DNA from 3 places in the Virgibacillus salexigens genome. Region 1 is predicted to be linked to each of the others. Evidence: riboswitches for the same ligand, from Rfam matches in the RefSeq annotation. Region 1 holds a riboswitch; each other region holds the start of a gene.
The links. Region 1 has a riboswitch for S-adenosylmethionine ahead of BN990_RS17775 (sulfite exporter TauE/SafE family protein). Riboswitches for the same ligand answer to the same signal wherever they lie in the genome.
Positions count from the first base shown of each region.

Region 2: another riboswitch for S-adenosylmethionine. It lies ahead of metK (methionine adenosyltransferase); the one in region 1 lies ahead of BN990_RS17775 (sulfite exporter TauE/SafE family protein).
Region 3: another riboswitch for S-adenosylmethionine. It lies ahead of BN990_RS12600 (LLM class flavin-dependent oxidoreductase); the one in region 1 lies ahead of BN990_RS17775 (sulfite exporter TauE/SafE family protein).

Region 1 covers NZ_CCDP010000002.1:983,824-987,112, reverse strand. The annotation lists gene BN990_RS17785 (hypothetical protein) at 68-523, shown strand; gene BN990_RS22095 (hypothetical protein) at 1,023-1,175, shown strand; SAM riboswitch class I at 1,471-1,577, shown strand; gene BN990_RS17775 (sulfite exporter TauE/SafE family protein) at 1,692-2,579, shown strand; gene BN990_RS17770 (DinB family protein) at 2,618-3,076, opposite strand; gene BN990_RS17765 (LysM peptidoglycan-binding domain-containing protein) at 3,272-3,289, opposite strand, start outside.
Region 2 covers NZ_CCDP010000001.1:1,621,552-1,624,840, forward strand. The annotation lists gene pckA (phosphoenolpyruvate carboxykinase (ATP)) at 1-856, opposite strand, end outside; SAM riboswitch class I at 1,122-1,229, shown strand; gene metK (methionine adenosyltransferase) at 1,365-2,567, shown strand; gene asnB (asparagine synthase (glutamine-hydrolyzing)) at 2,838-3,289, shown strand, end outside.
Region 3 covers NZ_CCDP010000001.1:2,611,019-2,614,307, forward strand. The annotation lists gene BN990_RS12595 (ATP-grasp domain-containing protein) at 1-812, opposite strand, end outside; gene BN990_RS12600 (LLM class flavin-dependent oxidoreductase) at 830-1,882, opposite strand; SAM riboswitch class I at 1,970-2,088, opposite strand; gene dacB (D-alanyl-D-alanine carboxypeptidase/D-alanyl-D-alanine endopeptidase) at 2,157-3,289, opposite strand, start outside.

The DNA of each region.
Region 1 (3,289 bases):
GTCGCATCCACGATTGCCGTTATGAGACTTGGAGATAATCAGGGTCAGTATAGAAAGGGAGGATAAGATGGATGAAACAGAATGGGATATACAAGAAGTTAAGCGTTTAAAAAAGAAGCAGTTAATCCAATACAATTTTGGGATGCTGTTTTTATTCCTTCTGTTTGCTTATTATGTAAAGACAGGTGGAACGTTTTTAGCTTTTTTAATTCTTTGTTGCGTGTTTTTTTGGATTATGGCAGCGCATACATTATATACCCTTAAGACAGGAAAGATGATTGGTACAAAGACAAACAGGCTTGTCCAGGCTTTTGACAGGGATCACAGGGGAGAGAGGCGCTGGAAGCGAAAAACAATGACAGAGGCTGTCATCATCAGTATGATTAGCGTTATTTTTACGGTGCTTTTGTTTATGATCAACTTTGACTCAGTAAAATTAGATTTTCCTTCTGATACTTTCCCGTTAATCGGGGGTTGGTTAGGATTTAATATAGGAGAAATCGTCAGAATGAATAATTTATAATAAACACTTTGATATTTTACAGTTACCTACATATAATTCTATCAATCAATTATTCATAAGAAAGGCTAATGCCATTTATTATAAAGTGTATCAAGATTATCAAAGGAGAAAGGGTGTTATTAATGAGAACCCCAAGTAGATATTCAGTGTTGATTGCTTTATTAATATTGATTGGCATCACATCGTTTGTAGTTTTATGGAATATGATTCCTGCCAAAGGTATAGCCTTTATCTTACTGGTAATTGTATCAGTAGTTACTACTCTTTCGTTAATTGGAACAATACTTTCTGCAACAGAAATCTACAAGGCAAAGGATCTGAAACACAGAATAATAAATATAACTTGCTTAGTAGTATCACTCACAACTTTTTTGATACCTATCACCTTTAATTTGCTCCCTAACTTAAAGATGTAAGTTTATGAATGGAGTATTCATCAAACGGGTACTTATCCTGAATAAGAACTTGGTCCATCGACCAGCATAAAGGGGCTATGAATATGTTGAGTTATTATAGTAATCTTTCTTCAGGGGTATGCGATATAGATAAATACATTGGTCTTTCATTTGATGATGTGGAATTTTATAGTGACAGATTAGCTTCCTGTAAGGGGGAAATTCGTGAGCCGGGAGTTGGGACGGGTCGAGTGTAATCGGAATTTTATTTTACGGCCTACTTGTTGCTTTTAGAGGTGTTATATTATCTCTTCGATATAATGGTCATTTTATTGAAGAAAGAAGGGGAATAGAAGGGGATGTTTCTATATAATGCATGTTGCGATTTAAGAGGGATTTTAATATCGATACCTTACGTCAACTAGCTTTCTTCATAGCTATCACTGATGTAAGCAATGTATGCGAACCTATTTAAAAATTCTGCAAAAGCTATTGACAAAGCTGGGAAGCTCCTATAAAGTGATTATTAAATTAAAATGATATACAATTATTTCCTTATAAAGAGTCGGGGGAGGAATCTGGTCTTTTGATCCCGCAGCAACCTCATGTTAGAGATGAAGGTGCTAAGTCCAGCAGACAAATTGTCTGAAAGATGAGGGTAAATGATCATACCTAAGCCCTTGTCCTTTGAAGGATAAGGGCTTAAAATTTTTTTAATTATAAACCATACTATATTGATCGGAATACTTTAATTAAAAGGAGTGTGTTGCAGCTTGAGAAAATTAATCATATTCTCACTCGTTGGTTTTTTTGCCCAATTAATTGATGGATCGTTAGGAATGGCATTCGGTTTAACATCCTCGTCTTTACTACTAGCATATGGAGTAGCCCCTGCAATCGCATCAGCTTCCATTCATATGGCGGAGATTGCTACTACAGCGGCATCGGGGATTTCCCATTATAAATTTGGCAATGTCGATAAAGGAATTGTATTTCGCTTGATGATTCCTGGAATGATAAGTGCGTTTTGTGGGGCAGCTTTTTTAAGTAGTATACCTGGAGATTTGATTAAGCCTTATATTTCTGGCTTCTTGCTTCTCTTAGGGATATATATCCTCTTCCGTTTTTTAATAATAAAGACAGATACGGGATCGAATGGGAAGCATCGGCAATTGAAGCATCGTTTTTTATATCCTCTTGCTATGATTGCGGGTTTTTTTGATTCCGTAGGTGGTGGTGGCTGGGGGCCAATAAATACCCCTGTGCTCCTTTCCCGAAAAGGAGCAGTGCCTCGTAAGGTAATTGGTACGGTGGATACAAGCGAATTTGGTATTACTATTTCTGCTACGTTAGGCTTTGTAATGTTTTTAGGATGGGAGCAGATTAATTGGATTTGGGTGTTAGCGTTTGTCATTGGTGGCGTATTTGCAGCACCACTTGCTGCTTGGCTTGTTCGGAAAATCCCATCCTTTATCCTTGGCGTATTAGTAGGAGGTTTTATTATTCTAACAAATGCCAATACGATATTAACAGAGATAGCTGTTGCTTCTAATATAACTACAATTATTTATGCAATAATGATTATCGGTTGGATTATTTCGATTGTTACGGTGGTTCGAAGAAATAGCAAATCAGCCAATCAATTCCAAAATGCGGGATAGCAACCAAGATACCCACCGAGTAGGTTTTGGCGGGTATCTTAGTTTATTCCTCTTCCATCATTCCATAAGTGAAACTGTTTTCTAATGTGAACAATTTGTCCAATATGGTATGCGTTATGCATGGTTATATGCGCAATGGTTTCTTCCCAGTCATGGAGGTGTATCGATTCTTTCACTACGCTTTCCCATTCGGAGTATAGGCTGTCGATTTTTAAAAGCGCTGCATCCCAGGAATGATTTTCATTATTATGAAATGTTTCCTTGATTGTTTGTAATGGATGATCCTTGTCCTCCATTTGTTTAAAGCGGTTTAGATGTTTCTCGTTGTAGTAAATTAAATGATTGATAATCTCCCGAATACTATTGGTTTCATCCATGCTTATCTTGGAAGCATCTTCTTCTGTCAGGTCCTTCACTGCAGTTTGGAAGGACACAAACCAGCCATCCGTATCATGGACAGCCTTCAGCTGTAATAATAGTAATTCCTTTGGAGTCATTAAACGTACCTCCTTTTTTAGTATCATAACACATATTTGGAAGTTATCGGAAGATTTCAGCAATAGAAGTAGAATGATAAAGGCAAAGGAGGGGAGAGGAAGCAAAAGGTTACAAAAAATGAAAGGCATGAGTCCGATTTGATTGTGAACTCATGCCCAACAAATTTCCTAATCCGTGGAAAGTTGTACGAAGTATTAATTTACTATTTGAAC
Region 2 (3,289 bases), on a different contig from region 1:
CAAATATTTGCGGTTCTTTTTCTTTAGATAAATTGATACATTTCGCATAACAGCCACCCTCAATATTGAATACACCGTTTGGACCCCAGCCATGTTCATCATCACCAATTAAACGACGATATGGATCAGCTGATAACGTTGTTTTTCCTGTGCCAGATAATCCAAAGAATAAAGCAACGTCTCCTTCTTTACCTACATTGGCAGAACAATGCATAGATAACACATTTTGTTGGGGAAGCAGATAATTCATGACGGAGAAAATGGATTTCTTAATTTCTCCTGCGTATTCGGTTCCACCAATTAGAATAACCCTTTTTTTAAAAGAAACGAAAATAAAAGCTTCTGAATTTGTTCCGTCTTGCTCAGGGTTTGCTTTAAAAGTAGGAGCTGAAACTACTGTAAACGCAGGTTGATGATTTAATAATTCTTCAGCTGTCGGGGTTATAAAAAGTTGTCGGGCGAATAAATTATGCCATGCATATTCATTGATTACTTGTATTGGAAGCCGATAATCATGATCTGCACCGGCAAATCCTTTGAACTGAAAAAGCTCTTTTTTGTCTTGTAAATAATTAATTACTTTGCGATACAATTTGTCAAAAACTTGTTCTTCGATAGACTGATTAACTGTACCCCAATCAACATTCTTTTCACTCACTTCATCACTTACAATAAATTTATCCCTAGGAGAGCGTCCTGTATACTTACCTGTTGTAGCTTGAACAGCACCAGTTGCTGTAAGCATCCCTTCTTCTCTATCTAAAATACGTTCAATAAGTTGTGGTACTGTTAAGTTGGTTTGTAAATGATTATGGGTATATAATTCATTAACCAAAGGTTTTTCCACCATTTTCATATTAACTACCTGCCTTTTAGTAAGATTGTATCAACGTCGAAACCTAAACGACCTTATCATGTTGAATATGTTTATTAGTATAACACATTAATAAAAATAGTCCATACTAAATATATAATAATTTTATTCAATTATCCTATAATGTTGAATCATGACAGCAAATTACTTCTTTTCCTTTTATTATAAGTAAAAATCGATAGACAATACGACGAAAGTAGTTGACACAAACGTTTTCTTTCGATAAGCTAAACTTCGAACGGATACTCTCTTATTCAGAGTTGGTGGAGGGACAGACCCGATGAAACCCAGCAACCATCACAATGGTGAAAAGGTGCTAATCTGATGCAAGGAACATCTCCTTGAACAATAAGAGCGAAAGGCGGGACAATCCTTTCCTCATGTATAGTAGGAAGGGTTTTTTTTGTTTTCTTTAGAACCTTTAATACTGAATGAGCATAATTGATAAATAGAGTTCCGTAACTGATATGTAAAAGGAGGATTTAGCAACATGGCTGCTAATCGTCGTTTATTTACTTCTGAATCTGTAACAGAAGGCCATCCTGATAAAATATCTGACCAAATTTCAGATGCAATATTAGACGAAATATTAAAAACAGATCCTTATGCACGTGTTGCATGTGAAACGACCGTGACGACTGGGCTAGTACTTGTAGCTGGAGAAATCACGACAACAACATATGTTGATATTCCTGCAATAGTAAGGAAAACCATTAAAGAAATAGGGTATACTCGAGCAAAATTTGGATTTGATGCCGATACCTGTGCTGTGTTAACTGCAATTGATGAACAATCGCCAGATATTGCAGGAGGTGTAGATACTGCTTTAGAGGCGCGTCAAGGAACGATGAGTGATGAAGAAATTGCAGCTATTGGCGCCGGAGATCAAGGATTGATGTTTGGTTTTGCTTGCGATGAAACCGAAGAGTTAATGCCTTTACCGATTTCGTTAGCACATAAGTTAGCTAAGCGCTTAGCTGATGTTAGAAAAGATAAAACATTAGATTATTTACGACCGGATGGGAAAACTCAGGTGACCATTGAATATGATGAGGCGGATGAGCCGGTAAGAATTGATACAATTGTAATCTCTACACAACATCACCAAGATCTGACAACAGAACAAATTGAAAAAGATTTAATTGAACATGTCATTCGGCCTGTTGTACCAAAGAAACTGCTTGATGATAAGACAAAGTACTTTATTAATCCTACTGGTCGTTTTGTGATTGGTGGACCACAAGGAGATGCAGGTTTAACAGGGCGTAAAATTATTGTAGATACGTATGGGGGATATGCACGGCACGGTGGAGGAGCATTTAGTGGTAAAGATTCCACCAAAGTAGACCGATCTGCCGCTTATGCAGCTAGGTATGTTGCTAAGAATATTGTTGCAGCGGGTTTATCGAAATCATGTGAAGTACAATTAGCATATGCGATTGGTGTGGCAGAGCCTGTCTCAATTTCGATTAATACATTTGGATCAGGAGTAGTCGATGAAGAAAAACTAGTAAAAGCTGTAAGAAAACTATTTGATTTACGTCCAGCTGGTATAATTCGTATGCTTGATCTACAAAAACCAATCTTTAAGAATACTGCAGCATATGGTCATTTCGGCAGAACCGATATCCAATTCCCGTGGGAAAAAACCGACAAAGTTGATGAATTAAACGCGCTTTTAAAACAATTTTAAAAAATGATAGAAGAATGACAAAAGAGTTTTCTCATTTCAAGCTGGGGAAGCTCTTTTTTTGATATCGTGTGTGTTAAAACCTAAGGTATATCACCTATTTACAGTGAATATCTTACCAGACAAGTTGGGATTATATAGAAAAAAAGGGTGAAAAATGATAGAAGTTTACCTATCTCCGTGTTAGAATATTACTGTATCATTTCGGTTTTGTTACAAATGGGTTACAGCTCAGGGTGATACGTTTATAATTGACGAGAGAAGGTTTATGTTATGTGTGGTTTTATCGGAATGCTATTTGATGAACCAATGGAAAGGTCAGCTCAAGAAATAGCTAACTTCAAAGAACAAAATAATATAATAACGCATCGCGGACCAGATGACGAAGGATACTATTTTGATTCCTATATGTCGTTTGGGTTTCGGAGACTAAGTATTATTGATATCGAAAGTGGTACACAACCATTAAGTTATCATGATGAACAAATATGGATGGTTTTTAATGGTGAAATATATAATTACTTAGAGTTAAGGCAGGAACTAGTAAATGAAGGTTATCATTTCGAGACGAATTCCGACACTGAAGTAATTGCAGCTTTATTTACTAAATATAAAGAAGAGGCATTTCAATTACTAAGAGGAATGTTTGCGATTTTAATTTGGGATAAACAAAATGAAGAATTGTATGGTGCCAGAGATCCATTTGGAATTAAACCCCTTTTCTA
Region 3 (3,289 bases), on a different contig from region 1:
CCATGTTCGTCTTCAATAAATTCAATACCTGCTACTTGAATATGATTAGCAGCCAGTACCTCTTTATATTTTTCAATAATGGGGTGATGGAACCCTTGTCGAATTTGAAATTTTTCATTCTGCGCTTGTTGTTCCCCTGCCGGACAAAATAAATCTTCAATCGTGCAGGCATCTGCAGGACAGAGTTCAAACCCTTCAGATGTGTCAACCTTTACTGCATATACGAATTCTCCACCTACAAATTCGCAGCGGGTAATAGATGCTGATGGAGAATGAATGTATTCTTGTATTAACGTTACACCATCAACGGGTTCTTCAAATGTTTCACTTTCAATATATTGTTCTAATGCTGCTTTGCTATGAAACAGTTGTACGCCTAACCCTTTTCCAGCTCGATTGTGCTTGGTAATAAACGATCTCCCTTCGAATAATTCAGCTGCTTCTGATAATTGCGATTTCCCAACAGCAGCCACTGTTCTCGGCGTTCTCACTCCATATTTTTCCAATTCCAAATATTGTTGGACCTTACTTACTTCTAGCTGTAATGCTCGACTACCATTAATTACTGTTCTACCATGATACTCCAACCATGCTAACACTGCATTCGTCAATTCAGGAGCAAAACGATTCCCTCTTGTATGCGAAGAAGCACTCATTCGATTATAGAAAATTCCTTTAGGTGGTTCACTTAATAAATCGACCGTGCCATCATTCAGTAACCAGTCTTCATAAGGTAATCCCAATTCTTCTAATCTAGCAGTTAAATGGCTTGTCCATTCTGGATTTTCATGTAGGATATATATTTTACTCATTACATATCTTCCTTCCTTTATACCGTTGTTTGTTCTTTACGTAGTTGTTCGACTAAAGGCATAACTTGTTCAGAAAAACGTTTCATCTCTTCTAACTGCGGAGAGCATTGTAATAATAGCAAATCAACACCTGCCCTCTCATATTCGAGAATTCGTTCCGCTATTTGTTCTGGTGTTCCTATTAAATGTGGACGTAATCCTCGATTAGATACAGAATAATCCTTTAACTGAACAGCTTGTTCTAACTGTGATTTTGAAGTGAAATCTCCAAATCCACTATATCCACTTGTGTCTTTTACCATGGTGATTCGTTCTAATTCCGTAAGTGCTGCCGCTTCTGTTTCCCGACAAATTACATAAGCTGCCATTCCAAATGATCGAATCGGATCTTTATTTGCTTTCCTTCTACGTGATTTCATATCTTTAATTTTGTCAGCAACCTCTTCAACCGTGCCACCATGCATGACATAAGCATCACATAGTGTGGAAATTACCTGCTTACCCTTTTCACTTTCTCCCCCAGCGTATAACATGGGATTGGGGCGTTGCAGCGGCTTTGGTTCCAATTTTGTATCCTCAATTTGATAGTACCTTCCATGATAAGAAAAAGTGTCCTCTGTCCATAAACCTTTTAGTATATCGATAAATTCTGTTGTTCTTGCATACCGCTCATCATGTTCTGTAAAGTCTCCACCATACTGTTTAGCTTCTTCTTCCCACCAACCAGAGACAATATTAAGAGTAAATCGCCCATTGCTCATGCGATCGATATTTGCAGCCATTTTCGCAGTAACCGCTGGGTGGTGAAATACTGGACGCACAGCAGTCATAATTTCTATTTTATTCGTTACTGCTGCTAACCCAGCTGCAGTAGACCATGCTTCTAATGAATCTGCTTCTATTCCTTTTATATCATTTAAATAAAGTTCCGCAATTAGCGTTGTATCATATCCCCATTCCTCTGCCGCTTGAATAACTGTCTTCGCATATTCAAAGGTTGGCGGCATATGTTCATCATCTACATTACGTAACCATCCACCAAATATTGGTAACCAAAATCCATATTTCATTGACTCCACTCCCAGATGAATTTTTCCCAAAACAAAAAACTCTTTTCCGATAAGAAAAGAGTTTGAAATCTTGTTATTTCAGTTCTCTTCTTATCTTTCAAGTCACATGGACTTGATGGATTTGGCACAGTCTTTTTATAAATGGTTATAAAAACCTGTTGCCGAGGCTTCATGGGGCCATATCCCTCCACCTCTCTGGATAAGAACACAATATTTAATTCACTATATTAAGCCTATCGCAAATATGCTTATCTGTCAATTTTGATAACTCTTATCATTCGGAATGGATCATCATATCCAATAGTTGATTCTCCATTCGTTTTCCTTCTTCCTCATCTAATAAATTATTGAACATAATGGAAAATACAATTTTTTCTTTGTTCGCTTTTTCTGCATAACCGGATAAAGTACTAATGGTATATAAACTGCCTGTTTTGGCCTGAACCGGTAACCCATGCATACGGTGCTGTAAGGTACCACCAATGTCCCTTTCTGATTCCCCCGCAACTGGCAAGGCGTGAAAATAGGTTGAAAACCATTCCTTTTTTTGAATCACATATAGTAACCAGGAAATTTGGTTTGCTGGTATCAAATTCATATGAGATATTCCGGATCCGTCTCGCAACATCAATCCTTTTGTCTCCATCCCAAAATTCACAAGTTGTTTTTCTAACACATTTAATCCTTTTTCCCAACTACCTTCCCCATACACCTGCTTGCCCATTTCCTTTATCAAGATTTCACCAATTGTATTGTTACTATGCTTCATAAATGGAACCATCAATTTCGATAAGGGGATAGAATAACAAAAATGCAATAACTTTGTATTGGTTGGTACTTTAGCTATCTCCCACCCTCCACTATAGGTAATATGATGTTTAGTTAATGCCTGTTTGAACAAATCAATAGCGTATCCTGTTGGTTCCCATACCGATACCCACTCTTTCAATCCTTCGTGCCTATCGGGAATCTCGCCTGTTATCGTAATTAAATTGCTTCCATGTTGACGCTCAAATATTATATTTTCTTTTTTATTCGTTTCTACGGTAACTGCCTTATTATCTATTTCAATATATGTAGACTCCGGTGAAGAGGTAATTATAGGATTTTCCCCCAGCTTATTTGGTCTAATCTCCACCTTAATTGTTCCAGCATGATAGTCACTGTCTGGAGAAGCTGTTAAGGCTGAAATTTGCGCACCGTAATAATACGTTTCATCACTCCAAATCATATCTGGCGAGAGACGAACTGAATCATACCAAGTATCATCCCCAATAACCTTCCCTGAAATATGCTGAATACCCATTGCTCTAAGTTTGGCAGCAAATCCAGCGAAGTCTTTCGGTAATAAAGTAGGATCCCCTTTTCCTATTAGGTATACATTTCCTACTAAGCATCCCCCTTTTA